One region of the Mesorhizobium sp. WSM2240 genome, then DNA from elsewhere that is predicted to be linked to it. Evidence: predicted binding sites of a transcription regulator. Region 1 holds the regulator's gene; the other holds the start of a gene.
What was found. Region 1 encodes LexA, which represses DNA repair genes until DNA is damaged. Its sites were predicted from a motif close to TGTTCNNNNTGTGTTCNG; they were not measured.
Positions count from the first base shown of each region.

Region 2: the regulator LexA is predicted to act here: its motif matches at 4,802-4,819, upstream of ABVK50_RS23400 (helicase-related protein).

Region 1 covers NZ_CP159253.1:2,033,290-2,048,008, reverse strand. Annotated here, with positions in the region: gene ABVK50_RS09760 (peroxiredoxin-like family protein) at 1-144, shown strand, start outside; gene ABVK50_RS09755 (CTP synthase) at 173-1,801, opposite strand; gene ABVK50_RS09750 (L,D-transpeptidase) at 1,950-3,026, opposite strand; gene secG (preprotein translocase subunit SecG) at 3,238-3,747, opposite strand; gene tpiA (triose-phosphate isomerase) at 3,924-4,691, opposite strand; gene ABVK50_RS09735 (GFA family protein) at 5,092-5,553, shown strand; gene ABVK50_RS09730 (SurA N-terminal domain-containing protein) at 5,762-7,651, shown strand; gene trpD (anthranilate phosphoribosyltransferase) at 7,660-8,670, shown strand; gene trpC (indole-3-glycerol phosphate synthase TrpC) at 8,675-9,487, shown strand; gene moaC (cyclic pyranopterin monophosphate synthase MoaC) at 9,491-9,979, shown strand; gene glp (gephyrin-like molybdotransferase Glp) at 9,979-11,184, shown strand; gene lexA (transcriptional repressor LexA) at 11,290-12,009, shown strand; gene ABVK50_RS09700 (ComEC/Rec2 family competence protein) at 12,003-14,651, opposite strand.
Region 2 covers NZ_CP159253.1:4,711,836-4,726,554, forward strand. Annotated here, with positions in the region: gene fdxA (ferredoxin FdxA) at 273-611, opposite strand; gene ABVK50_RS23395 (RNA-binding S4 domain-containing protein) at 762-1,151, opposite strand; gene ABVK50_RS23400 (helicase-related protein) at 1,152-4,652, opposite strand; gene ABVK50_RS23405 (LysR family transcriptional regulator) at 5,529-6,410, opposite strand; gene ABVK50_RS23410 (CoA-acylating methylmalonate-semialdehyde dehydrogenase) at 6,583-8,079, shown strand; gene ABVK50_RS23415 (hypothetical protein) at 8,306-8,608, shown strand; gene ABVK50_RS23420 (GntR family transcriptional regulator) at 8,615-9,205, opposite strand; gene ABVK50_RS23425 (dihydrodipicolinate synthase family protein) at 9,367-10,260, shown strand; gene ABVK50_RS23430 (FAD-dependent oxidoreductase) at 10,455-11,714, shown strand; gene ABVK50_RS23435 (4-hydroxyproline epimerase) at 11,724-12,725, shown strand; gene ABVK50_RS23440 (branched-chain amino acid ABC transporter permease LivH) at 13,060-13,962, shown strand; gene livM (high-affinity branched-chain amino acid ABC transporter permease LivM) at 13,967-14,719, shown strand, end outside.

The sequences.
Region 1 (14,719 bases):
CAAGGCCAGTTGTTCGGCCAATTCCTGCTCGACCGCGACGGTGTCGTGCGCTGGAGCTTCACAGAGGTTCCTGAAGGTGGCCGCCGGATGTTCGGAGCGCCGAGCCGCGAGGAATTGATGTCGGCCGCCGAGCAAGTCGTCTGACCTAACAGGAACCGCGCCAGGCGGGGCCTCAAACGAGCCTGGATTGCTCCACAGCCGCATTGATGAAGCTGGCGAAGAGCGGGTGAGGCTCCATCGGACGGCTCTTCAGCTCGGGATGGTACTGGACGCCGATGAACCAGGGGTGGTCGGGATACTCGACGGTTTCCGGCAGCACTCCGTCAGGCGACATGCCCGCGAAGACGAGTCCGCATTCCTCCAGCCGCTCCTTGTAGTCGACATTGACTTCGTAGCGGTGGCGATGGCGTTCGGAAATAACCGTGTCGCCGTAGATTTCGGCGATCTTGGTATCCTTGCCGAGGTGCGCCTCATAGGCGCCGAGCCGCATGGTGCCGCCGAGATCGCCGGTTTCGCGGCGCTTTTCCAGCATGTTGCCCTTCAACCATTCCGTCATCAGGCCGACAACCGGTTCTTCCGTCGGGCCAAACTCGGTGGAGGAGGCATTTCCGACACCAGCCAGCGAGCGCGCCGCCTCTATGCAGGCCATCTGCATGCCGAAGCAGATGCCAAAATACGGCACCTTGCGCTCGCGGGCGAATTTGGCCGCGAGTATCTTGCCTTCCGAGCCGCGTTCGCCAAAACCGCCGGGGACCAATATGCCGTGGACCTTTTCGAGCCAGGGCGACGGGTCTTCCTTCTCGAAAATCTCGCTTTCTATCCAGTCGAGCTTCACACGCACCTTGTTAGCCATTCCGCCATGGGCGAGCGCCTCGATCAGCGATTTGTAGGCGTCTTTGAGGCCGGTGTACTTGCCAACGACAGCAATCGTGACCTCGCCTTCCGGATTGTGGATGCGGCTCGAAACCTCCTGCCAGCGCTCCATGCGCGGCTTGGGCGCCGGATCAATGCCGAAGGCGGCAAGAACTTCCGAGTCGAGCCCTTCCTTGTGATAGGCCATCGGCACGTCGTAGATGTGGCCGACGTCGAGCGCCTGGATGACGGCGCTCTCGCGGACGTTGCAGAACAGCGAAAGCTTTCTGCGCTCTTCCCTGGGAATGGCGCGGTCGGCGCGCACCAAAAGAATGTCGGGCGCGATGCCGATCGAGCGCAACTCTTTGACCGAATGCTGCGTCGGCTTGGTCTTCAACTCGCCGGCGGTCGGGATATACGGCATCAGCGTCAAGTGGACGTAGACTGCATTGTTGCGCGGGAGATCATTGCCGAGCTGGCGGATCGCCTCCAGGAACGGCATCGCCTCGATATCGCCGACTGTGCCGCCGATCTCGCAAAGCACGAAGTCGTAGTCCTCGTTGCCGTCCAGGATGAAGTTCTTGATCTCGTCGGTGACGTGCGGAATGACCTGCACCGTCGCGCCGAGATAGTCGCCGCGCCGCTCGCGTTCGATGATGTTCTTGTAGATGCGGCCGGTGGTAATGTTGTCGCTCTGATTGGCCGAGCGGTTGGTGAAGCGCTCGTAATGGCCGAGATCGAGGTCTGTCTCGGCCCCGTCGTCGGTCACGAACACCTCGCCATGCTGGTATGGCGACATGGTTCCGGGGTCGACATTCAGATAGGGATCAAGCTTTCGGATCCGCACGCGATAGCCGCGCGCCTGCAGCAGCGCGCCTAGAGCCGCTGCCGCAATGCCTTTGCCAAGGGAGGAAACCACGCCGCCGGTGATGAATACATATCGCGCCATGGGAGTTATCGCTTAACGCTCCGGGATTGATTCCGCCAGAGGAAAATCCTTCGGAAACGGTTTTTCCTGCTGGCGCTGTATGGGATTTGCCCGCGCAAACAAAAAGGCCGGCGGTGTCGCCGGCCCTTCGCTGCCGCGGAAGCGGTATTCACATGACGACGACCTGGGTGCCCACTTTCACGCGGCCGTAAAGGTCCATGACGTGCTCGTTGACCATCCGGAAGCAGCCGTTCGACGAATTGGTGCCGATCGTCTGCGGCTGGTTGGTGCCGTGGATGCGGATGTGCGTGTCCTTCTTGCCCTGGTAGAGGTAGATGGCGCGCGCGCCGAGCGGGTTTTCGGGCCCTCCGGGCATACCGTCCTTGTATTGGCCGTACTTCCTGGGTTCGCGCTTCTGCATGTCGAGCGTCGGGATCCAGCGCGGCCATTCCTGCTTGTCGCCGACCTTGGCTGTGCCCTTGAACTCAAGGCCCTCGCGGCCGACCGCGATGGCGTAGCGGCGGGCGCTGGAGGATGATTCGACAAGGTAAAGGTAGCGAGTGGAAGTATCGATGACGATGGTGCCGGGGCTATAGCCGGAGAAGGCGACGGACTGAGGCTCGAAGTCCGACTTCACCCTGAACTTCCTGTTGGCCTGCTTCTGTTCGAGGACGGCGTCGAGCGCACGGGTCTGCGGAAGCATGCGGCTCTGCTGCGGCGCTCCGCCAAACAGCGCCTGGAAGAAGCCGGGCCGCGGCTGCTCCACTGCCTCACTGCGCAACTCGCCATTGTTGCCGGTGTACACAACTTCCAGCGAAGTCAGCCTGGCAAGTTCGGCCTGCCTGGCGTTTTCGGCGGCCTGCGCCTTCGCCAGCTTGCGCTGCGCAGCGGCATCGGTCTTGGCGCGGGCGGCTAGCTGCTTTGCCTCGAGCGCTTTTTGCTTGGCGAGTTTATTTTCCGCTACGGCTTTGGCTTTCGCCGCAGCCTTGGCCTCTTCCTCGGCCTTGGCGACGGCGGCAATCTTGGCCTCTTCCTTGGCCTTGGCTTTCGCCAGCGCCTTCTGCTTGGCTTTTTCCTTGGCAGTCAGCTTTTTATTGGAAGCCTTTTCCGCCGCCTTGGCCTCCGCTTCGGCGGCCTTCGCTTTGGAGGAGAACAGGTATGTCTTGGCCGGCGCCTCGGCGAAAGCCGGTGCGGACATGCCGATAGCGGCGCAGAGGCCCAGGAAAATTAGGCTGCGAATATGCATGGATGCGATCCCGAAAGTGTCGACGCGGTTTTGTGCCGGCGCAAGAAAATGCGCTTGCAAGTGCCAACACTGCCGCCACGCGCTTTATAACCGATTAAAGACCGGCGGCTCAATGGCTTGAGCCGTTCCGAACCGCCGAAACGGCGTTAGCCGCACGGCATTTGCCGCGACTGTGCCTAATCGATCACAGTGGCAGTGTACGACGGCGCGATTACTGGTTGGGGACCTGCGGGGTGGCAGGCGCAGCCGGAGCAGCGGGCGTGGCCGGCGGGGTTGCGGCGGCACCGTTTCCAGTCGGCTCCGCGGGTGTAGTTGCAGGCGAGGTCGCGGCGTCGTCGCCGGTCGGCACCGCAGGCGCAGCGGCAGGCGGGGTCACGGCAGCGTCATCGCCGGTCGGCACTGCTGTGGGCGCGGCGTCGGAGCCGCCGAGCTGGTCGAGCACGCCCGCGCCGCCGCCCTGGCCGGCGGCCGGCACGCGGTCGAGAATGTCGATCGGCCGCTCGCCATAGCGCGCGATGACCGAAAGCGTGAGCGACGTGGCAAAGAAGGCGATCGCCAGGATCGCGGTGGCGCGGGTCAGCGCGTTGGCCGCGCCGCGCGCGGTCATGAAGCCGGAGCCGCCGCCAATGCCGAGACCGCCGCCTTCGGAGCGCTGCAGAAGCACGACGCCGACGAGGGCAAGCACGATCATCAGATGAACGACGATGACTACAGTTTCCATGAATTCACCTGGCAGGATTGATTGGCGGCGCTGTGGCCCGCGATTTGAGGCGGCTCAATACAATGCTTTCGTGGCATTTCCAAGCCCGCCCGGAATATGGGGAACGGCAGCGCCTTTGCAATGCGCTGCGTCCGCGCCATCTGGGAAAGCCTAGCCTTCGCAAGGCCCTTCCGAGGCTACATCGAAAGATAGGCTTCCGCGATTCCGAGGAAATCCGCGGCCTTGAGACTGGCGCCGCCCACCAGCGCACCGTCGACATTATCGACGCCGAGAAGCTCGACCGCGTTGGAGGGCTTGACCGAGCCGCCGTAGAGAATACGCATCTTTCCGGCCGCCTCGGGTCCGATCCTTGCGGCCAGCTCAGTTCGGATATGGGCGTGAGCCTTGGCGACATCGAGCGCCGTGGGCGTCAGCCCTGTGCCAATGGCCCAGACCGGCTCATAGGCGACAATGGCGTTGGAGGGCGTGGCGGAGGCCGGGACCGAACCGGCGACCTGGCGCGACAGCACCGTCAGCGTCTCGCCATCGTCGCGCTGGTCGCGCGTCTCGCCGATGCAGATGATGGCAACCAGGCCGGCGCGCCACGCCGCTTCGGCCTTGGCATGCACCATTGCATCGGTCTCGCCGTGGTCGGCGCGGCGCTCCGAATGGCCGACGATGACGTGGGTGGCGCCGGCGTCCTTCAGCATTTCACCGGAAATATCGCCGGTATGCGCACCATTCGGCTCGGCGTGGCAGTCCTGGCCGCCGGGGCGCACAGGCGTGCTGGAAAGGACTTCGGCGGCTCGGGCCAGAAGCGTGGCGGGAACGCAGACCAGCGCTTCCGTCTCGGAATCGAGGCCGCCGAGGAAACCGTGGCCGATCGCCCGCAATTCGTTCAGCGAGGCGCTGGTGCCGTTCATTTTCCAGTTGCCGGCGACAAGCGGGCGGACTCCAGGCGTCATGGCGATCGTTTCCTCCAGATAAGCAGCACCGGCTGGCGCCCTCACTATCAAAATCAGCTCACAAAGCAATCGGCGCGGAAGGGCAATGCAATTCGGCAGCAGCAGCCGGCAAGGCCGCCTTCGACCCAAAGCGGACGTCGTCCAAGTCTCGTCCTCCGCCAACATGCGATATCCGGTGTCAAACCCGCCATTGGCGGGCTCATGCTTCCTTGAGGATGTGACCGGCCAACTGGATCACCAGCGAAAAACATACCGACCCGAGAGTTGGTCTATTTCTATCGTTGATCGCGGCGAAAAGGCTCGTTCTGAAGCCCGTGTCGCCCGATATGCTCGACAAGGGCGCGTCGATTGGCGATTGTGAGATGGCTTGTGACGGACATGACGTCGGACAGGGGGAGCGATGGCAAATTTCAGGGGACGTTGCATGTGCGGGGCGGTTACCTGGACCTGCTCCGGACAGATCATTCGCAACCTGGTTTGCCACTGTACCGATTGTCAGCGTGCCACCTCCGCCCCTTTCACTGCATTCCTGGGTGTGAGCCCCGAGCAACTGACCTGGTCGGGTGAAGTCGTGCATTATGAGAGTAGTCCCGGAACATTCAGAGGGTTTTGTCCATCATGCGGTACGAGACTTTATTTCCGATCCGACAGGTGGCCCCTCGAGGTTCATGTGCACGCCGCCACAATGACCAGTCCGGACGAATATCAGCCTAGCGCTCAGGTGATGACTCGCTCGCGGGTCAAATGGCTGGACCAGATCGGGTTGATTCCAACCCACGAGGGTTTTCAGCAAAGCCCGGCAAATCACAGGTCCGCCGAGACACTTGGCAAGGGCCACACTGCGATCGCCGATTTGAAGTAGGTCTGCTAGTGACGCATGAGAGCCGTGCGAAGCAACGGTGGCAGTAACCGTTTTCCACCCTTCCGGTTCTTTCCATGATGGAGGATCGGGCCGGCGATAAGCCGCCATAGACACGCGCCCACATCCTCATTGAGTTTTGACGGCGGGAAGGTTATTGCCGTTCGACCGGGCGCAACACTCAAGGAATGCGCCAAAATCGGAAGTGAATATGCTCAATAGCCTGCGAAATGCCGCCGGAACATGGGTCGCCAAGCTGCTGCTCGTCATTCTCGTCATCAGCTTTGCGGTCTGGGGGATTTCGGGATCGATGCTCGGCGTGATCGGCGGTAACGCCGTTGTCACGGCTGGTGGCACGACCGTGCCGGCCGTCGAATACCGCCTCGCCTATGACCGCCAGATCAATGTGCTGTCCCAGCAGTTCGGGCAGCGGCTGACCCGCGAACAGGCGACTGCGCTCGGCATCGACAATCAGGTTCTCGGCCAACTCGTCGCCGGGGCAGTGCTGGATGAGCAGGCGCGCACGCTGGGCCTCGGCTTGTCCAAGGACCGCCTCGCCTCCCTGACCGCTGAAGATCCTGCCTTCCGCGGCCCCGACGGCAAGTTCAGCCGGCAGCAGTTCGATTATGTGCTGCGCGAGATCGGCATGCGGCCGGAAGACTATTTCAACAACCGCGCCCAGGTGGCGGTGCGCCAGCAGATCGTCGAGGCGGTCTCGGACGGGCTGGAAGCCCCCGACACGTTCCTCAGAGCAGTCGCGCTCTATCGGGGCGAAGACCGCACGGCGGAATACGTCGTGCTGCCGAAGGCGCTGGTGGAGCCGGTCGAGCCGCCGTCGGATGAGGTGCTGACGGCCTGGTTCGAGGAGAACAAGGCCGACTACGCCGCGCCGGAATACCGCAAGATTTCATATGTGAAGCTCGAGCCCGAGGACATCGCCGACGAGAGCGCGATTACCGACGAGCAGGTCGCGGCCGACTACGAGCAGAACAAAGCCCGCTACACGACGCCGGAAACCCGTGCGATCGAACAGCTCGTCTTCAAGACGCCGGAAGCCGCGCAGACAGCGCTCGATTCGCTGAAGGGCGGCGCGACTTTCGAGAAGATTGTAGCGGCCGAGGGCAAGACGCAGGCCGATACGCTGCTTGGCACCCTCAGCAAGGACAAGGTCGCCGACAAGACGGTGGCGGAGGCGGCATTCAAGCTTGCCGAGAACGAAGTCAGCCCGATCGTCCAGGGCGCGTTCGGTCCGGTGCTGCTGCGCGTGACCGAAATCAAGCCGGAAACGGTGCGTCCGCTGGCGGAAGTCGCCCCTGAAATTCGTAAGGATCTGGCGCTCTCCGAGGCCAACCGCGTGCTGCTCGACGTCCATGACGCCTATGAGGATTCGCGCGCGGCGGGCGAATCGCTGCGGGAGGCTGCGGCGAAACTGAAGCTCGATGTGGTGACGGTTGAGGCAATCGATCGCGCTGAGCGACTGCCCAACGGCAGCGTCCACGGCGACCTGCCGCAGTCGCGCGATCTGCTGCAGGCCGCCTTCGAGACCGAGGCGAATGTCGAAAACCCGCCGGTGAACATAGGCTCGAATGGTTTTGTCTTCTTCGAAGTGGAGGGCATCACGCCGGCGCGCGATCGCACACTGGACGAGGTGCGTGAAAAGGTCGTCGCCGACTGGATCGCCGAGGAGACCACGAAAAGGCTGGCGGCAAAGGCTGCCGAGCTTGAAAAGCGACTGAAGGACGGAACCGAGCTCGACGCGCTGGCAACCGAACTCTCGCTTGAAAAGGAGACCAAGCGCGGCCTGAAGCGCGAAGCCGACGACGCCGATTTCGGCAAGGAAGGCGTCGCAGCCGTTTTCGCCGTCGCGGAAGGCGGCAGCGGCGTGATCCAGGCGCCGACGAGCGACGCGCAGATATTGTTCAAGGTGACGGAAGTGTTCGAGCCGGCTGGCGCCAGCCCTGAATCCGTGCCCGAGGACGCGCAGGCTTCGTTCTCGTCCGGCCTTGCCAACGATCTGCTCGACCAGTTGGTGGCGCGCCTGCAGACGCAATACGAGGTGGAGGTCAATCGCGCCGCGATCGACCAGGCGCTGGCCTTCTAACACACGCCATGACCACGCTGAAACCGCACATCGCCAAGGCCGCCACCGGCAGCGCCCTCACCTTCGAGGAGGCGAAGGAAGCGTTCGACATCATCATGTCGGGCGAAGCGACGCCCGGCCAGATCGGCGCTTTCCTGATGGCGCTGCGGGTGCGCGGCGAAAGCGTCGCCGAGATTTCGGGCGCGGTCGCGACGATGCGCGAGAAGATGCTGCGGGTCGAGGCGCCGGCGGAGGCTATCGACATCGTGGGCACCGGCGGCGACGGCTCGCACAGCGTCAACATATCGACCGCGTCGGCCTTCGTAATCGCCGGATGCGGCGTGCCGGTGGCCAAGCACGGCAATCGCGGTCTTTCCTCGCAGACCGGCGCGGCCGACGTTCTGACCGCCCTTGGCATCAAAATCGACCTGACCGCCGAGGCGATCGGCGACTGCATTCGCCAAGCCGGAGTCGGCTTCATGTTCGCGCCGGCGCATCATCCGGCGATGCGCCATGTCGGGCCGATCCGGGCCGAACTCGGCACCCGTACCATCTTCAACCTGCTGGGGCCGTTGTCGAACCCGGCCGGCGTCAAGCGCCAGATGGTCGGCGTGTTTTCGCCTGAATGGGTCGGGCCGGTGGCCGAGACGTTGAAGACACTCGGCGCGGAGCGGGCCTGGGTGGCACATGGCGACGGCTTCGACGAAATCACCGCGACCGGCGAGACCCGTGTCAGCGAGCTAAACGACGGCGCGGTGCGCGATTTCGTGCTCACGCCCGAAGAACTTGGCCTGAAGCGTCACGTCCGCGAGGATCTGCGCGGCGGCGACGCGGCTTTCAACGCCAAGGCGTTGCGCGATATGCTGCATGGCCAGCCGGGCGCCTACCGCGACACCGTGCTGATGAATGCCGGCGCGGGATTGGTAGTCGCCGGCAAAGCGGAAACGCTGGCCGACGGCGTCAGGCAGGCAGCGGCCGCGATCGACAATGGCCGCGCCGCGGGCGTGCTCGACGCGCTCGTCAAAGTATCGAACGGATAGCGCCGTGGCCGACATTTTGCGAAAGATCGAGGCCTATAAGCGCGACGAGATTGCCGCCGCCAAAACGCGCATGCCGCTTTCGGAGCTTAAGAATGCAGCACGCGACGCGGACGCGACGCGCTGCTTTCTGGCGGCGCTCGAGGCGAAGCGCAAAGCCGGGCAATTCGCGCTGATCGCCGAAATCAAGAAGGCCAGCCCTTCAAAAGGGCTGATCCGAGCCGACTTCGATCCCCCGGCGCTCGCCAGCGCCTATGAACAGGGCGGCGCGGCGTGCCTTTCCGTGCTGACCGACCGGCCCTCCTTCCAGGGTGCACCGGAATTCCTGACGGCGGCGCGAAAGGCGACAAAGCTGCCGGCGCTGCGCAAGGATTTCTTGTTCGATCCCTATCAGGTTTACGAGGCGCGAGTCTGGGGGGCGGACGCTATCCTGATCATCATGGCGAGCGTCGGGGACAGCGAGGCCCGTGCGCTCGAGGAGACAGCATTCGAGCTCGGCATGGACGTGCTCGTTGAGGTGCATGACGAGGCCGAGACTGAGCGCGCGCTGAACCTGTCGTCGCGGCTGATCGGCGTCAACAACCGCGATTTGCGGACATTCGACGTCAGCCTCGAAACCTCAGAGCGGCTGGCCAAGCTCATGCCGGCCGACCGGCACCTGGTCGGCGAGAGCGGCATCTTCTCGCATGAGGACTGCCGGCGGCTGGCGCGAAGCAACATCGGCACATTTCTGGTCGGAGAGAGCCTGATGCGGCAGGCGGATGTGGCGGCCGCTACGCGCGCGCTCCTGACCGGCGAAACCATCGCCGCCGAGGGGTAGTCCATGGCCGGTGGCAAGAAGCTCACCCATCTCGGTGCCCAGGGCGAGGCGCATATGGTCGATGTCGGGGCAAAGGCCGAGACCGAGCGGACGGCAATCGCCGAGGGCATCGTCACCATGTTGCCCGAGACGCTGCGCATGATCATGGCCGGCAACGCCAGGAAGGGCGACGTGCTCGGCACGGCGCGCATCGCCGGCATCATGGCCGCCAAGAGGACGCATGAGCTGATCCCGCTCTGCCATCCGCTGCTGCTCACCAAAGTGTCCGTCGACATCCAGCCGGAGCCGGCCCTGCCCGGCCTGCGGGTCATCGCGCTCGCCCGCGTCACCGGCAAGACAGGCGTGGAAATGGAGGCGCTGACTGCGGCGTCGGTCGCTTGCCTGACCATCTACGACATGGCCAAGGCGCTCGACCGCGGCATGGAGATTTCCGGGATAAGGCTGGTCGAAAAGACCGGCGGCAAATCCGGCGACTACCGGACGGGTGGGTAATGGCGCTGCTGCCGGTCGCGGACGCCTTGCGGCTGCTGCTGGACGGCGCGAGGCCTCGCGAAACGGAGACAGTGCCGCTGGCCGATGCTGCGGGCCGAGTGCTGGCAGAGCCGCTGAAGGCGTTGCGGACTCAGCCTCCCTTCGACGCCTCGGCCATGGACGGCTACGCCGTGCGCGCCGCGGATGTTGCAAATGTGCCGGTGCAGCTCGAAATCATCGGCGCCGCTCCCGCCGGGCGGCGTTTTCCCGGCAAGGTCGGTCCCGGACAGGCGGTGCGCATCTTTACCGGTGCGCCGATGCCGAAGGGCGCCGACACGATCGTCATTCAGGAGAATACGAGCAGCGTTGGCGAAAATGGCGTCGAAGTGACGGAAGCGGTAGCCGCCGGCCACCACATCAGGAGCAAGGGGCTGGATTTCGCCGAGGGCGACCTGCTGCTTGAACGCGGACGCGTGCTCGATGCGGCTGCGCTGTCGCTCGCCGCATCCGCCAATCATGCGACGCTTCGCGTAGTCAAGCGGCCGCTGGTGGCGATCATCGCGACGGGCGACGAATTGGCGCCGCCAGGCAGCGAGCCCGGACCGGACCAGATCATCGCCTCCAACGCCCTCGGCGTCGGGGCGATCGTGCAATCGGCCGGCGCCCGCGTAATCGATCTCGGCATAGCACAGGACAGCAAGGAGTCGATTTCGGCGCTGGTCCGGCGGGCGATGGATGCGCAGGCCGACGTGATCGTCACGCTTGGCGGGGCGTCCGTCGGCGACCATGACCTCATCCACGACGTACTGACCAGCGAAGGCGTCGTGCTCGATTTCTGGAAGATCGCCATGCGGCCCGGCAAGCCTCTGATGTTCGGGCGGCTCGGCGCCACGCGCTGCCTCGGCCTGCCCGGCAATCCGGTGGCGGGCCTGGTCTGCTCGCATCTGTTCCTGAAGCCGCTCTTGGCGCAACTCGGGGGCGTGCCTCACCAACCCGACCTGCGCCGGGCGAGGCTCGCCACCGCCCTGCCCGCCAACGACACGCGCCAGGACTATATTCGCGCCGTGGTGAAAGCCACTCCGGACGGGCTTATCGCGGCGCCGTTCGGCATCCAGGATTCTTCGATGCTGAAGATATTCGCGGACGCCAACGCGCTGATCGTGCGCGAGCCGTTCGCAGCCGCCGCAGATGTCGGCGCGTCGTGCGACGTTCTGATGTTACGCTGAACAAATCGTCAACGCGTTCATTAAAATTTAAAAGGTTGCAGAACACAACTGGAACAGATAGTGTTTGTTCTGGATTTGTTTTCCGTTTGATTCTTGGGAGCTGTGATGCTGACGCGCAAACAACATGAACTGCTGCTCTTCATCCATGAACGGTTGAAAGAGGCCGGTATCCCTCCCTCGTTCGACGAAATGAAGGACGCACTGGATCTAGCCTCGAAGTCCGGAATCCACCGGCTGATCACAGCGCTCGAGGAGCGCGGCTTCATTCGCCGCCTGCCCAACCGCGCGCGGGCGCTGGAGGTGCTGCGGCTACCCGATTCGATAGCGCCGGGCTTGAATGCGGCGCGGAAATTCTCGCCGAGCGTCATCGAAGGCAGCCTCGGCCGCCGCCCGCCCGAGCCGTCGCGCGTGCCCGCAGCCGGCAATGATGACGACGCCCGCGCTTCAATATCGATCCCGGTCATGGGCCGCATCGCGGCCGGCGTGCCGATCGAGGCGATCCAGCACAAGACCCATTCGATCGCCGTTCCGCCGGAAATGATTTCGGGCGGCGAGCACTACGCACTCGAGGTGAAGGGCGATTCGATGATCGAGGCCGGTATTTTCGACGGCGACACGGTCATCATCCGCAACGCCAATACGGCCAATCCCGGCGAGATCATCGTCGCCCTGGTGGACGAGGAGGAAGCGACTCTGAAGCGCTTCCGCCGTAAGGGCGCGTCCATCGCGCTCGAAGCCGCCAATCCGGCCTATGAGACACGGATTTTCGGGCCCGACCGGGTCAAGGTGCAAGGCAAGCTCGTCGGGCTAATCCGGCGTTATTGAGGCGATTCGCCGGCGGCGGCGTCTTCCGGCTGGTTGGGCGGCGTCTTGGCCTCAGGCGTAGGTTTGCGCAGATAGGGTGGCATGCCGCGCGCTGCGCGCGAGAATTGGCGCTGCGCATGCCAGGGCCGGTAGGGCTTGGCCACGGCATAGCGGATCTCGGGTTTCGAGCCCTGTGCGGCGAAGTGGATAGCAGCACTTCCGTGCCTAGCGAGGTCGCGCTTGGTGACGATCGCTACGGCGGGGCTTTTGCAGGAAAGCTCGGCCGTAGCATCATCGATAATGATCAGGGATGCGTAGTCGCAGGCACTTCGAGCCGCGGCGGCATTGGCCGTATGAACGATGATTTGGCCCGACGGGTGGCGGATTACGCATCGCTCGGGGTCGCAGTCGAAGCGGGTGCCTGGAATGCTCTTGGAAGGCGGCGACGTCTCGGCGGGCTGGCTCGCCGGCTTGAGCGATGGCTCATCGGCTTCAGATGCATTCGCTACAAGCGTCCCAAGCAGTGATGCTGCCGCATACGAGCCGGATGAAGCCGGCTCCTCGGAATACTGCACCCGGGAATCCGCGGATTTTTCCGGCGGGACGATGGTTTCAGCGCGCAGCGCGCGCTTCCAGCTGTCGATCGTGAACTGGTTAGGCCGCGCCCGATTGACGGCCAATTCTCCCTCTCCATTACGGAGCGCAACCAAACGCCCGTCTTCCGAGACAAACACATCAGGTGTCTTGGCGCCGACTAGCGCTAAGGCACCAAGCACGGCAAACGGCAGGGCCGCCAGCCGAAGCCTGGTCGTCGCCATGGTGGCAAAGACCAAGGCAATGGCGATGAGCAGGACGGCCTGGACCGAGACAAGGCCAACCGCGTCGAGCGGCGAGCGGACGGAAAACCAGTCGGCAACGACGATCATGGCCGAAAGTCCCCTGCCCATAATATAGAAGAACGGCGCGTCGAGGCCGAACGGCATGGCGGCAGCGCCCATAACCGCGAATGGCATGACCAGCACCGAGACGATCGGCATGGCCGCAAGATTCGCCACCAAGCTGAGCGGCGAGACGCGCTGGAAGTGGTATGCGCCGAACACTGCGGTCGCCAAGCCGGCCACGACCGAGGTCGCCGCCAGACCTACGGCAAGCACCAGTACCTTCCGTAGCATATTCCTGGCCGGCGACCGGGCGGGCGGGCGGGCTGTGGTGTTGGAATTGGCCTGCCTGCGGTCCGACCACCAGGCATAGGCTCCGACAAGCGCGGCGGTGGCGGCGAAAGACATCTGGAAGCTCGGACCCACCACCTCATGCGGCGAAATAACGATGACGAGGATCGCCGAGATCGCCAGATTGCGCATGCTCAGCGCGGCGCGGTCGAAGAGCAGCGCCGTCAACATCACCGCGAGCATGATGAAGCTGCGCTGCGCCGCGACTTCGCCGCCGGAGATAAAGAGATAAGCGGCAATCGCGGCGAGGGCCGCAACCGCGGCATACTTCTTGACCGGCCGCCGCGACGCGAAGCCTGGAAACAATGCGAAGCCAACCCGCAGGCCACCCATGATCGTGCCGGCGACCAATGCCATGTGCAGGCCGGATATCGAGATGACGTGGTAAAGGCCGGTTCGCCGCAACGATTCATTGACCACCTCAGGGATGCCGGCGCGGACGCCAACGACCAGAGCTGCGGCGATCTCCCCCTCCGGGCCACCGATGCTCTCCCGGATACGGTCAGCGATGGCGTTGCGGCCGTTCTGGACCCAAGCGGAAATGCGCGCCGAGAAGGGCAGGTGCGGTTTCAATACGTAAAGATCATTCAGCAGCTGGTTGTTCTGTCTTACTTTCTCCGTCCCTGCAGGCTGCGGCGCGGCCGCTGTCGTGAGCTGCGGTGTGCGCAGGAAAAAACCGCTCGCGCCGATGCGGTCGAAGTAGCTCTCGAATGAGAAATCATAGCTTTGCGGCCGCACCGGGCCGGAAGGCGGCATCAGCCGCACGAGGCCGGTGACCTCCGCGCCGACCGCGAGGCCGGCAGGAATCTTTACCGCCGAGGCGCGAATCCGGTCCGGCGCATAGCGCAGTTTCGGGCGGGCGGTGGCGGTGACGTCGAGCGTCAACCGCGTGCGGCCATTAGCGAGGTGGTCGATCGCAGCCACCCGGCCGGTGACGACTGTCGATATTTCGCCGCCCAGCATTTTCGTGCCGGCCCGCCAGGTTTCGACTTTTGCCGCCAGAAAGCCGAGAAGGCAGACAAGGACGGCGGCCAGCGCGAAGTGGGTCACGCCGCGCGACGGCAGCAGCGCGAGAACAAGACCGATGGCGAGCGTTCCCCCTAGCGCCGGCGCGAAGGCGGGTTCGAAAGGCAGCGCGAAATAAACGATCGCGCCGAAAGCCAGGAAGACCGGGACAAGCAGAAATGCCGCGCCGCGGTCGATCTCCAGGGCGATATCCCGGCCCCATGTGCGCGACATGAACTGGAGGGAGGCAGTTGAGGCCGGGAGCAGCGCTTTTGGAAACAGACCGTCGGGCAACGCCGGAAGCGAAAACCGGCGACTTGCGGGCGAGAGTGCGACCGGGGGCTGAACCGGGACAAGCGACTCGGCATCAGTCGTCGGCGCAAACAGCATGCGCTCGCTGACATCGCCTGCCGCCGTCTCGCCGGCCATCCGAGATCCCCCGAGACCGGCCGCACCTGACGCCAGCAGCGTCATGAAGCTTCAGTCCCTGCCCCTTG
Region 2 (14,719 bases), 2.7 Mb from region 1:
CTTTCAGTGATTAAGGCTCAGCGCCATATATATCGACGGTGTGTCAGCGGCATATTCCGATTGCATACCACAAAAACCGGCGAGAATCAACAATTTGCTGCACGCGCGAAGCAGCCCCGTGTCAAGCGGCGGCAACGCCTGTCATGACAGCCAGCTTGAGAAAATCTTGTTGGCAAGGTTTAGCGCATGACGCCGAAAACCGGAATAGGTTTTCTGAAAGGATCATGCGCAGGTTAAAAGTCTAGAGAGCGTCCTTGCGCATCCGAAAGGCTCTAGTCTCCCTCGCCGGGATTTTCCGAAAAATACTTCTCGAACTTGCCTTCCATGCCGTCAAATTCCTTAGCGTCCTCGGGCGGCTCCTTTTTCGAGGTTATGTTGGGCCATTTCGAGGCGTATTCGGTATTGATCTGCAGCCATTTGTCGAGCCCGGGCTCGGTGTCAGGCTTGATCGCATCGGCCGGGCATTCCGGCTCGCAGACGCCGCAGTCTATGCATTCGTCCGGGTGGATGACGAGCATATTTTCGCCTTCGTAGAAGCAGTCGACCGGACAGACTTCAATGCAATCCATATATTTGCATTTGATGCAGTTGTCGGTGACGATATAGGTCATGCTGCGGCTCCGGAGCCCTGCTTTTTCTCGACTAATATGGGCGGTGAGGTACCGCCTTTACAGGCCTGTTGCAAGGGCGGCCATTCCCCGCAGGCGCCTCTTGGCGGAACGCAATTTCAAGGCCGTCCGGCTTGATGGTGATGAGGACCGCTATTCCTCTCCGTTGCGCAACCGGTCGGTCTCGCGCCGCTCCTTCTTGGTCGGGCGGCCGCTGCCTGCCTCGCGCACTGGCGGCAGCGCGTCGGGAAGAGCCTCGCCCTTCGGAGCGGGCGGCGGCGACAGATCCTCATAGAGCGCCCGCGCCTCCTCGGCGGGACCGCGGCGGCTACCCTGCTGCAGCACCTTGTAGACCAATATCCGCCGCTCGAGCGTGATGGTCAGCACGTCACCTGGCTTAACCGAATCCGACGCCTGGCCGGCCTTGTCGCCATTGATGCGGACCCGCCCCGCGACCGCCAGCTTCGCGGCCAGCGAACGCGACTTGACCACGCGCGCGAAGAACAGCCACTTGTCGACGCGCTGCCGGCCTTCGGCGACCATCTACTTCTTGAGCTGGTCGCGCAGCGCAGCGAGCTTGGCGAAAGGCGAATCCGGATCGACGCGAACCGGGCGCTCCTCGCGCGGGGGCCTGGCCTGGAAGGGCTGCTTGCCCTGGAAGCCGCCTTTGTCACCCGGATGGTTATCGCGGCGATCCGGCCGTTGCCCATCGGCATTCGGCTTGCCCTTGAACTTGCCGCGCTCGAAACGCTCCTTGCCGCCATTTTTTTCGCGGGGCGGCCGGGCGTCGTTGCGCTGAGGCCGATCGCCCTGCGCCTTGCCGTCGGCGGCGGCAGCGCCGTCACGCTGGCCGCGACGGCGGTTGTCCTGCCTGTGGTGGCGGGGCCGCTGCTCGAACCTAGCCGGCCGCCACAAGAGGATCGGCTTAGGCTCCTCCGCCTCCTCACCGTCGCCTTTAGGCGCCGGCTTGGTGTTTGTCGCTTCGGCAGACTCCGCGACAGGGGCGGTCTCCACGCCTTCCGGACCGACTTTTGCCGAATGGGCGGCGACTTCGCCGGCGCTCTCCGAACCGGGCACGGCGGGCATCAGGTCAGCGGGCAGCTCCTCCGCATCAGGCTTCCAGGTCGCAGCCTCGAGCGGCGGCGCGGCGGCTTCCGTCGAAGATTCGGCTTCTGCAGGCTGCTCCTCTGTGACCGGCTCATCCTGCACGACCGGCGCGATCGCCTCTGTGGCGGATGTCAAAGGTTCAGAAGCGACAGCTTCTCCCTCCGACGCAGTCAGTTCGGGTGCGGACGGTGAAGAACCCAGCACGTCGTCTCCACCCTCCGGCGACACCTCCCCTGCAAGGGAGGAAGAAGGCGCGGCAACGTTTGCCACTTCATCCGCTCCAGCGGAGGGCATATCACCGCCGGCGGCGATCGCCGCTTTGACTGGCTCACTAGCGGCCTTCTCGGCCTCTGCTTTCTTAGCCTCCGCCTTCTCGGCTTCCTTCGCCGCCTTTTCTGCTTCTCGCTTCGCGGCTGCGGCTTCCGCGGCCTCGCGTGCGGCTTGGTCCAGCGCCTCGAGCCGCGTCTTCACCTCGGCTGCCGGCTTCGGCTCGGCGCGGTAGCCGAGGCCTTTCAGGATCTCCTCGATGTCGTCGGCGTTGGCGCCAAGGATCGACATCATCGCCGGCGTCACCAGGAAGGCGCTGCCGTCGAACGCGCCGTCAGGCCGCGGGCCGGTTCCGGCCTTCCACGCCAGCGCCGGACGGATCAGATCGGCAAGCCGCTCCAGAATGTCGACGCGCACGGCGCGGCGTCCGAGCATGCGGAATCCGGCGAGCTTGTAGAAGGCGCGGTCGAAGGCCGGGTCGACCACCACGGAAGTCCTGCCGGCGGCGAGCGCATGGACGACATCGCCGAAACCGGGCTTGTCCTTGCCGTCGTTCTGCAGTGCCCAGAGCAGCGTCACCAGGCCGGCGGGACCGGGCTTGAGCAGGCTCGGCACGAAAACATGGTACGCGCCGAAGCGCACGCCGAGGCGTCGCAGCCCCGCGCGCCCTTCCTGGTCCAGAGATTTGATGTCGTCAGCGATCTCGCGCCGGTTTATTAGCCCGAAATTCTCGACCAGCTGGAAGGCGATGCCGCGCGCAATTCCCGAAAGCTGCTCGGCATTCTTCAGTTCGATCAGCGGCTTCAGCGCCGTCTCGATCTGGAAGTTCACGAAGCGCTCGGCGCGCGCCGCGACCTTGTCTCGGGCCGGGCCGGTGAGCTGTTCGTCGGCGAGCAGGATGACGCGCGGCCGGAGCGCATCCTCGGTCGCGGCCAGCGTTCCGATCGGTGCGCCGATCCAGCGCAGAATGCCGTCGGAGCCGAGCGCGATGTCGCTGTTGCCGGAGGCGGAAAACCGCTCGGCGCGGCTGTCGAATTCCAGCGCCAGCGCCTTCTGCGCCGCAGCCTTGATCGCCTTGCCCTCTTCGCCGCCGGCGGACTGGTCGGCAGTGAATCGGAACCCCTGCAGTTCCCCGACATGGTGGCCCTCGACTAGGACCGTTCCGGCAGGGCTAATTTCGGCTTCAAGCATCGTATTTTCTCTAAGGCGGCGCATGAGGACGGAAGTCCTGCGGTCTACGAAGCGTTTCGTCAACCGCTCATGCAGCGCATCCGACAATCTGTCTTCGATCTCGCGCGTTTTTTGTTGCCAGTGCTGCGGATCGGCCAGCCATCCCGGCCGATTGGAGACGTAGGTCCAGGTCCGGATCTGGGCGATGCGATGCGACAGCGTGTCGATATCGCCCTCGACCGTGTCGGCCCGGCGCACCTGCTCGGCCATGTAGTTCTCATCGACATGCCCATGACGCGCAATGTCGAGGTAGATCGAGGCGACGAGCTCCGAATGCTGGGCGGGCGCGATCTTGCGGTAATCCGGCAGCGCGCAGACTTCCCACAGGCGCGCCACGCGCTCGCGCCCGGTAGCAAGCGCACGGACGTCCGGATCCTGCGAAAGATGCTCCAGCGCCCGGCCGTCCACCGCCGGCAGCGCCCGCGTCAGCCCCTCGACCGGCGCGGTCGTATCGATCGAGCGCTTGAGCGCGTCGATGCTGGAAAAATCGAACTGCGCGGTGCGCCATTGCAGCACCTTCACCGGATCGAAATCGTGGCTCTCGATCTTCTCGACCAGTTCGTCCGGGAAGGGATCGACCTGGCCGGTGACGCCGAAGGTGCCGTCGCGCAGATGCCGCCCGGCGCGGCCCGCGATCTGGCCGAGTTCGGAAGCGTTCAGATTGCGATACTGGAAACCGTCGAACTTTCGGTTCTGCGCGAAGGCGACATGATCGAGGTCGAGGTTCAACCCCATGCCGATCGCGTCGGTCGCCACCAGGAAATCGACGTCGCCCGATTGGTAGATGGCGACCTGGGCGTTGCGGGTGCGCGGGCTGAGCGCGCCGAGCACCACGGCGACGCCGCCTCGCTGGCGGCGGATCAACTCGCCGATCGCATAAACCTCGTCGGCCGAGAAAGCGACGATGGCCGAGCGCGGCGGCAGCCGGGTCAGCTTTTTCGAGCCGGAATAGGCGAGGTGCGACAGCCGCGGCCGCGTCACCACCGAAACGCCGCGCAGCAGCCGCTGGAGGATGCCCTGCATGGTCGCCGCACCAAGAAGCAGCGTCTCCTGGCGGCCGCGCAGATGCAGGATGCGGTCGGTGAAGATGTGCCCGCGCTCGAGGTCGCCGGCGAGTTGCACCTCGTCGATCGCCACGAAGGCGGCGTCGGTCTCCCGCGGCATGGCCTCGACCGTGCACACCGAATATTTCGCGCCCGGCGGCAGGATTTTCTCCTCGCCGGTTACCAGCGCCACCTTGCTCGCGCCTACCTTTTCGCAGACCCGGCCATAGACCTCGCGCGCCAGCAGCCTGAGCGGCAGGCCGATCAGGCCGCTCTCATGCGCCACCAGGCGCTCGATCGCCAGATGCGTCTTGCCGGTATTGGTCGGGCCGAGCACGGCCGTCACGTCTCGTCCTGAAAGGATGAGCGGATCGTTCTTTGGCTGCTGCAGATTCATCGGAAGGGGAAGCGGCCTTTCTGGCTCGGCTTGGCGGCTCGGTGTTCTGCGAACCGGCTGAATGAGGGCCGCTGCGGCGGCAATGGCGATGAGGCGACAAATAGGGTTTCGATCCCGGAAACGGAAGCGGCAAGCGTCAAAATTAACGTTGGAACGAGTCTGGAACGAATCGGAGACGAATCAGTGACTCCAAGAGATTCAGGATTTGTTCACGGCCACATGTAGCTGGGCTGGAGCACTCGCGCACCAGATCGTGAATCGGGTTGTGAGTGCCGCGACGTGACGCCTCTCTTCGGCGTTAACTTCTATCGCAAGAACGTTCAGGCGCGCCTTGCTTGATAGGAGAACCTCTTGATTCACCGACAAATTTTACTTTGGATGCGCGGAGATTCCAAAGGCAACCCGGGCGCCGGTTAACTTCTCGGCCAAACACGGAACGAATCGGCGACGAATCGCTGATTCCGCCGTTTTCCTGCTTTGTTCGACACAACATCTGGGCCTTGACAGGTTTTTCGACTCCAGATGGTGAATCGCAATTTGCCACCTGGCGGGACATTTTCTGCGGCGTGTTAACCTTTGATCCGGCGGACGCCGCCTGGAACTGATTTGATGGGCCGCGACGCCTGCCCGTTTGCCGAATGTTGCCGCGCCATTTCCGCCGAAGCGGCGTCCGGTGCGATTTTCGTTAACGTTCCGGCTAAAGAGGGAACGAAGCGGCGACGAATCGCTGATCGGCCGGATTTCCGGCTTTGTTCACCGCAACATGTTGTGCCGATAGGCAGGCCGGGCAACCAACGAACCCTCGCAGGCCGGCGGGCAAGCAGCTTCTGACGCGTCTTCGGTAACGGAATTGTGCCGCATCGGCACAGCGCCGGTTCAAACGAAAAGCGCCCGCTCCCGCTCGACAGCTCTCGTGATGAACTCCGCCACGGTCTGGATGCGGCGCAGTGGCCGCATGGATTCGTGATAGACCAGCCAGTAGGCGCGGCGGATCGGCGGGGCGGCGGGGACGGGCACAAGCTCAGGCAGCGAGCGCGCGATGAAGGTGTGCACAATGCCGATGCCAGCGCCTGAGCGCACCGCTTCGGCCTGCCCAAGCGCGGAGGAGATGGAAAAGCCGGCGTTCCAGTTCGGGCTGAATTCACCGGCGTAGTCGAGCGAGGGACTGACGACGAGGTCCGGCACATAGCCGACCAGCCGGTGCGCGGCGAGTTCGCCGACTGTTTGCGGCAGGCCGTGCTGTTCGGCATAGGCGCGCGAGGCGAAAAGGCCGAGCGTGTAGTCGACCAGCTTTCCCGCCACCAGCCTGCCTTCGGAAGGCCGCTCGACGGTGATGGCGATATCGGCCTCGCGCCGCGACAGCGAGAATGAACGTGGCACCGGCACCAACTGGATCTTCAGTTCGCGGTGCTTTTCGGTGAGGCGGCCAAGCCGGGAAGCCAGGAAGGCGACGCCGAAGCCGTCCGGCGCGCCGATGCGCACCGCGCCCGACACTTCGTCGCCCTCGCCGGCGATCTCGGCGCGCGCGGTTATCATGTCGGCTTCCATGCGTTCGGCCATTTCGAGGAAGCGTTCGCCGGCCGGCGTCAGTTCGCTGCCGGTGGTCAGCCGGCGGAACAGCTTTGTATTGAGCGCCTGTTCGAGAGCCGCGACCCTGCGCGAGACGGTGGCGTGATTGAGTTCCAACCGCCTCGCTGCGCCCAGAATCTGCCCAGCGCGGGCGACGGCGAGAAAGATGCGGACGTCATCCCAGTTCATGGGGCGATCGTCGGATGAGTGTAGGTATCCATACGCCCCTTATGCAGAAAATCGAATAGCCTGCAATCTCGTTATCGATTTTCCGCACAACGGTTGCTTTTCCGCTCGCGTTGCAATGCACGTCGCAAAGCGGGACAATACGGCAACTCAACGGAATTCAGGGAGAGAGATCATGGTCGAGTACAGTCATTACATCGGCGGCAAGCGCGTCGCCGGCACGAGCGGACGCGCTCAGAACGTCATGCAGCCCATGGACGGCTCGGTGCGCGGCACAGTGGCGCTGGCCTCGAAGTCGGAATTGCGCGCCGCGGTCGAAAACGCCAAGGCCGCGCAGCCGGCTTGGGGGGCAACCAATCCGCAGCGCCGCGTCCGCGTCCTGATGAAGTTCCTGGAACTGGTGCAGCGCGACTATGACGAGCTTGCCGACATTCTGGCTCGCGAGCACGGCAAGACCATCGCGGACGCCAAGGGCGACATCCAGCGCGGCCTCGAAGTGGTCGAGGTCTGTATCGGCGCGCCGCACATGATGAAGGGTGAATTCACTGACGGCGCCGGTCCCGGCATCGACGTCTATTCGATGCGCCAGCCGCTCGGCGTCGTCGCCGGCATTACCCCGTTCAACTTTCCAGCGATGATCCCGCTGTGGAAGATCGCACCCGCCATCGCCTGCGGCAACGCCTTCATCCTGAAGCCTTCCGAGCGCGACCCCGGCGTGCCTCTGAGGATCGCCGAACTGTTCCTCGAAGCGGGCTTGCCAGCCGGCATCCTGAACGTCGTGAACGGCGACAAGGAAGTTGTCGACGCCATCCTCGACGATCCGGACATCAAGGCGATAGGCTTCGTTGGCTCGACCCCGATCGCGCAATACATCTATTCGCGCGCCACCGCCAACGGCAAACGTGCGCAGTGCTTCGGCGGCGCCAAGAACCATATGATCATCATGCCCGATGCCGACATGGACCAGACCGTCGACGCGCTGATCGGCGCCGGCTACGGCTCGGCCGGCGAACGCTGCATGGCGATCTCGGTGGCGGTTCCGGTCGGCCACGAGACGGCGGAGCGGCTTTTCGAAAAGCTCATCCCCCGAGTCGAGAGCCTGAAGGTCGGCCCGTCGACCGATTCCTCGGCCGATTTCGGTCCGCTGGTCACCAAGGAGGCGCTCGAGCGCGTCAAGAATTACGTCGACATCGGCGTCAAGGAAGGCGCCAAGCTCGTCGTCGACGGCCGCGGCTTCAAGATGCAGGGCTATGAGGACGGCTACTATATGGGCGGCTGCCTGTTCGACAATGTCACCGCCGACATGCGCATCTACAAGGAAGAGATTTTTGGGCCCGTGCTCTCGGTGGTGCGCGCACCGACCTACGAGAACGCGATCAAGCTCGCCAACGACCACGAGATGGGCAACGGCGTCGCGATCTTCACCCGTGACGGCGACGCAGCCCGCGACTTCGCGTCCAGGGTCCAGGTCGGCATGGTCGGCGTCAACGTGCCGATCCCGGTGCCGATCGCTTACTATACGTTCGGCGGCTGGAAGGCCTCGTCCTTCGGCGATCTGAATCAGCACGGCCCCGACGCATTCCGCTTTTACACGAAGACCAAGACCGTGACCTCGCGCTGGCCGTCGGGCATCAAGGATGGCGCGGAATTCGTAATTCCGACGATGAATTAACGGGCCGGTTTTTTACATAAAAAGGGCCGCGCATTGCGCGGCCCTTTTTATGTACGGAATAGAACAAAACTTTTTTTTATGTTCCGTGATGGAACGGCCATGGCCGTATCCGGCTTCCTTTTCCGAGCGACCGAGAAGCTTGCGTGGCAGTTCGGTAGATGAACAGCTTGAACCCGCATCCTGGGATTTACTGTGGAAATCCTTTGTTGCCGGAAGGAGGTGCGTCATGGCACGAATTTTACGCCTAATCGCGGCAGCCGCCGTATCGGTGATGCTGTTGCCTCTGGCTTCCGCCTCTGCCGGAGTCCCCTGCGCCGAACGCGGCGAAATCGTCAAGAAGCTCTCGGACGAATACAAGGAGAAGGCGCAGGCGGTGGGTGTCATCAATCCCGAGGCGGTGGTCGAGATCTTCGTTTCGGAGAACGGCACCTGGACCATTCTGGCGACCGGAACCGACGGCAAGAGCTGCGTGCTTTCGGCCGGCGAAGGCTTTGACGGCAATCTGATGGCGGCGTTGCCCGACGCCTGACGCCGTTTAGCGTGAAGCCACCAGCTCCGCATGTCCGCGGAGCAGTGACATAAGGCGGTCGGCTTCCTGAGCGGCCGCCTTTTCATCCCTCTCGAGGATTGCGCCTATCAGCCGGACGTGATGTTCGGCTGACTCGCCAAGCCCGGTCTCGGCCTGATAACGGAACCAGAACCGGCGACTGTGGGTCTGCAGCGGAGCTGCTACGCGAACGGCGAAGGGATTGTCGGCCGCCCCTGCCATTGCCTCATCGAGCGCCTTGTCGGCTTCCAGGAAACCCAGGACATCCCTCGCGGCGACGGCTTTCTGCATAGCAACGGCCGCCGCGTGAAACCGGTCCGCGGCGTCGCGCGTGACATAGCGCGCGGCCGAGCGAGCCAGCACGACTTCCACACCGCGGCGCGCATCGAGCACCCGCAGCCAGTCGGCGGGATGCAGCGGCGCAATGGCGAGCCCGGCGCGAGGACGCACCTCGACGAGCCCTTCCCAGGCCAGCCGCTGGATCGCCTCGCGGACCGGCGTCCTGCCGAGGCCGAGCCTCTCGATCAGCGCGCCCTCGGTCGCAACGCTTCCGGGTGCGAGTTCGAGCGTTACGATCATGCCTTCCAGCGCGCGGTAAGCCGTGGCGCTCGCCGATTTAATACCGGTCTCCAAACCCTTCAGCCCTCATTGATATATTTTTGATATATCACCTGCCGGAAGCGATTGACAGAGTCTTCGGCCTAGAGATATATCACTGATATATCTGATGGAGAAGAGCTATGTGGACCGGGGTATTCCCAGCAGTCACCACCAAATTCACCGAGGAAGACCGCCTCGACCACGCCGAGATGGAGCGCTGCTTCGCGCTGCAGATGGAGGCCGGCTGCGACGGCATCATCGTCGCGGGCTCGCTCGGCGAAGGCCCGATGCTTTCGCATGACGAGAAGCTCGAGGTGATGGCGACGGCGAAGAAGGTCGCCGGCGGAAAGCCGGTGCTGATGACCGTCAATGAGGCCGCAACGCGCGATGGCGCTACGCTTGCCAGGCGGGCGGCAAAGGCCGGCGCCGACGGCCTGATGGTGGTGCCGAGCCCGATCTACCACACCAATCCGCAGGAAACAGTGGCGACGCTGAAGGCAGTGGCCGCAGCCGGCGGCCTGCCGGTGATGATCTACTCCAACCGCCTCGCCTACCGCGTCGACGTTACCGTTGACGTGATGGAGGAGCTCGCGTCCGATCCGCTATTCGTTGCGGTCAAGGAATCGTCCGACGACATTCGCCGCTCGACCGAGATCATCAACCGCTTCGGCGGCCGTTTCGACCTTTTCACCGGTGTGGACAATCTGGCTTTCGAGGCGCTGTCCGTCGGCGCCATCGGTTGGGTCGCCGGTCTGGTCACCGCCTTCCCGCGCGAAACCGTGGCCATTTATCAATTGATGAAGCAGGGCCGGCGGGAAGAGGCGCTGTCGATCTATCGCTGGTTCCGGCCGCTGCTCGACCTCGACGTCTCGACCTATCTGGTCCAGAACATCAAGCTTGCCGAAGTGCATGCGATCGCCACCAACGACCGCGTGCGCATGCCGCGCCTTCCGCTCTCGGGCGAGCGCCGCGCGACCGTGGAGAAGATCGTCAAGGACGCGCTCGCCGTCCGGCCGGCGCTGCCGAGGTTTTGAGAAAGCTGGTACTTTGTCGAACGGCATGGTCTTTGGTCGAGGCGAAGCAGCTTCACTGGTTTGGCGCTGCCCCTCATCCGCCTGCCGACACCTTCTCCCCGTAAGAGACGGGGAGGAGGGAGAAGCTCCAGCGCCGACGCTCCCCTCTCCCCGTTCTTTACGGGGAGGTTACATTTGTTCAGATCGCTCCAAGCATGATGGCTGAGCCAGCGACGAAATCAGACACCATCGCCATCATCGGCGGCGGCATTATCGGCGTCTGCATTGCCGCCTATCTCGCCGAAGCCGGGCGGCGCGTCACCGTCTACGACCGCACCGGCATTTGCGAGGAGACGAGTTCGGGCAACGCCGCCGCCCTGGCATTTTCCGACGTGCTGCCGCTGGCCCATAAGGGCATGCTCGGGCAAGTCCCGAAATGGCTCATGGACCCGCTCGGGCCGCTTTCCATTCCGCCCGCTTATCTGCCGAAACTTCTGCCGTGGCTGGTGCGCTTCTGGCGCGCCGGCGCGGCGGACAGATACGAAGGCGGCCTCAAGGCGCAGGCTGCGATGATGAAGCTCGCCGAAGCCGAATGGGCCGGGCTGATGGCGCGGTCGGCGACAAAGGACATGCTGCGCGAGGACGGCTCGCTCGAACTTTATGAGAGCAAAGCCGAATTCGAGGCATCGCTGCCCGGCTGGGCAGCCCGCGACCGCTTCGGCATAGAATACCGGCATCTCAGGCAGCATGAACTTGCCGCCTTTCAGCCCGGCCTGTCGGGCCGGCTCGTCCGCGGCACCTTCGTTCCGGTCTGGAAGACCGTCGCCGATCCCAAGCTTCTCGGCAAGGCGATCTGGCGCTATGCGGAGGAGAAGGGCGCGACCTTCGTTAAAGGCGATGTCGGGCTCGTCATGCCGTCGAAAGGCGGCATCGTCGTCCAGCTTCGCGACGGCCGCACGCTGAATGCCGGCCATCTGGTGCTCGCGGCGGGCGCATGGTCGCATTTGCTGGCACGGCAGCTCGGCGACCGCATTCCGCTGGAAACAGAGCGCGGCTACAACACCACCCTGCCGGTCGACGCATTCGACGTAAAGCGTCAGCTCATCTTTTCCGGTCAGGGTTTTGTCATCACGCCGCTCGCCACCGGTCTTCGCATCGGCGGGGCGGTCGAACTCGGCGGCCTGCGCCGCCCGCCCAACTATGCCCGCTCGAAGGCGATGCTCGAGAAAGCCAAAAAATTCCTGCCCGGGCTCGACACCCGCGGTGGGCGCGAATGGATGGGGTTCCGGCCATCGCTGCCGGATTCGCTGCCGGTGATCGGCGGACCCAGGCACCACCGCAACGTTCACTATGCCTTCGGCCACGGTCATCTCGGCCTGACTCAGGCCGCCGCCACAGCAAGCTTGATCCGCGATCTGCTTTCGGGGCAGGCTCCGGCAATCGACCTTTCACCATTTTCCGCACAGCGATTCTGAAGGCATTCAATGGCGCGGCATTCATTTTTCTGCATCGACGGGCACACATGCGGTAATCCGGTGCGGCTGGTCGCCGGCGGCGGTCCGTTGCTGAAGGGCGCGACCATGATGGAGCGGCGGGCGCATTTCCTCGCCGAATACGACTGGATCCGGACCGGCCTTATGTTCGAGCCGCGCGGCCATGACGTGATGTCCGGCTCGATTCTCTACCCGCCGACGCGCGACGATTGCGACCTCGCCATCCTGTTCATCGAAACTTCAGGCTGCCTGCCAATGTGCGGCCACGGCACCATCGGCACGGTCACAATGGCGATCGAGCACGGTCTCGTGCGACCGCGAAAACCCGGCGTGTTGCGCCTCGATACGCCTGCGGGCCTGGTGATTGCCGAGTACAAGCAGGTCGGCGAATATGTCGAGGAGGTGCGCATCACCAACGTACCGTCGTTCCTCTACGCGGAAGGCCTCGCCGTTGAATGCCCGGTTCTCGGATCTCTCAAGGTCGATGTCGCCTATGGCGGCAATTTCTATGCGATCGTCGAGCCGCAGGAGAATTATCGCGACATGGACGACCACTCGGCCGGCGACCTCATCGCCTGGAGCCCGGTGCTCCGCGAGCGCCTGAACGAACAATACTCCTTCGTGCATCCCGAAAATCCAAGCATCAACAGGCTGTCGCACATATTGTGGACCGGCGCGCCGAAGCATCCGGACGCGCATGCGCGCAACGCTGTGTTCTACGGCGACAAGGCCATCGACCGCTCGCCCTGCGGCACCGGCACCTCGGCGCGCATGGCGCAGCTCCATGCCAAGGGCAGGTTGAAGGTTGGCGACGACTTCGTCCATGAATCGATCATCGGCTCGCTGTTCAAGGGGCGGGTGGAGAGCGAAACGGAAATGGGCGGGAAAAGCGCGATCATCCCGTCGATCGGGGGCTGGGCGCGCATGACCGGACTGAACACCATTTTCATCGACGACCGCGATCCGTTCGCGCACGGATTTGTCGTCAGATGAGCGGCGGAAATGCCTTGCCTGCGCTTCTCCGGCCAAATGAGTCCGATACGCCGGACGCAACAAAACCTTGTATCAGGGACACACCGCACCGGATTCTTCGATTTGAGGAAAAAGAATCTCCGGATTCGTCAAAGACATTGCGTTGGGCCAATGATAGCTTGCCGCCTAGTCCAGCGACCTTGAGCCAGAAACAACGCAAGCAGTTTGGGCAGGGGCTTGAAGGGCGGACCCGCTGCAAAATGACGTTGCAATCCGGGCTCGAAACTTTAGGACTAGGGGAAAGCAAGAAAAGGAACGCGTCCACGTGGCGACGTTCCAGGGGAGCCGTTTAAATATGGAATATTTCGTCCAGCAGCTTGTCAACGGGCTGACGCTGGGATCGATCTATGGGCTGATCGCGATCGGCTATACGATGGTCTACGGCATCATCGGCATGATCAATTTCGCCCATGGCGACATCTTCATGATCGGGTCGTTCGTAGCGCTGATCGTCTTCCTGGTCCTGACCGCCGTCTTCTATTCGCTGCCGGTGGTGCTGTTCCTGCTGGTCATGATGATCGTGGCGATGCTGACCACCAGCCTCTACAACTGGACGATCGAGAAGGTCGCTTACCGGCCGCTGCGCGGCTCGTTCCGGCTGGCGCCGCTGATCACGGCGATCGGCATGTCGATCGTGCTGTCGAACTTCGTGCAGGTCACCCAGGGCCCGCGCAACAAGCCGATCCCGCCGATGATCTCCAAAGTCTACAACATTTTCGGCATCTCGGTTTCGCAGAAGCAGATCGTCATCGTCGTCGTCACCATCGCGCTGCTCGCCATCTTCTGGTACCTGGTCAACAAGACGGCGCTGGGCCGCGCCCAGAGAGCCTGCGAGCAGGACCGCAAGATGGCCGCCCTGCTCGGCATCGACGTCGACCGCACCATCTCGATCACCTTCATCATGGGCGCCTCGTTGGCGGCCGTCGCTGGCACGCTCTACCTCATGTATTACGGCGTCGTGGTGTTCTCAGACGGCTTCGTTCCGGGCGTCAAGGCGTTCACGGCCGCGGTGCTTGGCGGCATCGGCTCCATCCCCGGCGCCGTGCTTGGCGGGCTGATGATCGGCTTCATAGAATCGATGTGGTCGGCCTATTTCTCCATCGATTACAAAGATGTGGCGGCGTTCTCGATCCTCGCCATCGTGCTGATCTTCCTGCCGTCGGGCATTCTCGGCCGGCCCGAAGTGGAAAAGGTCTGACATCATGGTGCAAGCCGTTTCCACAAACCGCGTCGAGGCGGGAAGCCCCTTTCCTCGGGCAATCCGCGAGGCGCTCTATGCCGGCGCGATCTCCTTCGGCCTGTTCGTCCTTCTGGTCGGATTGAAGACCGACCAGAACATCCGCAACGAACTGATCATCGTCCAGCGCTGGGGCCTGCTGGCCATCGTCGTCGCGTTGACCATGATCGGGCGCTTCCTCTATGTCGCCTTCGTCAGCCCCGCGATCGAGGAGCGCAGGCGGACGAAGGGCAAGGCCGTTCCCGTCATCGCCGCCGAGCCGAGCTATCTCCGCCGGAACCTCATCAATCTCTCCATCGTCGGGCTGTTCCTCTATCCGGTAGTGATCGTCCTGTTCTTCGGCTTCCAGGGCTCGCTGAAATGGGTCGATAATTTCGGCATCCAGATCCTGATCTATGTAATGCTCGCCTGGGGCCTGAACATCGTCGTCGGTCTCGCCGGTCTGCTCGACCTCGGTTACGTCGCCTTCTACGCCGTCGGCGCCTATTCCTACGCGCTGCTCGGGACCGAATTCGGCTGGTCGTTCTGGATCCTGCTGCCGGCCGCCGGCGCCATGGCGGCGTTCTGGGGCGTCATTCTCGGTTTTCCGGTGCTGCGCCTGCGCGGCGACTACCTCGCCATTGTGACGCTCGCCTTCGGCGAGATCATCCGCCTCGTGCTGATCAATTGGCGCGAGGTGACCAACGGCTCGGCCGGCATTTCCGGCATCCCGAAAGTC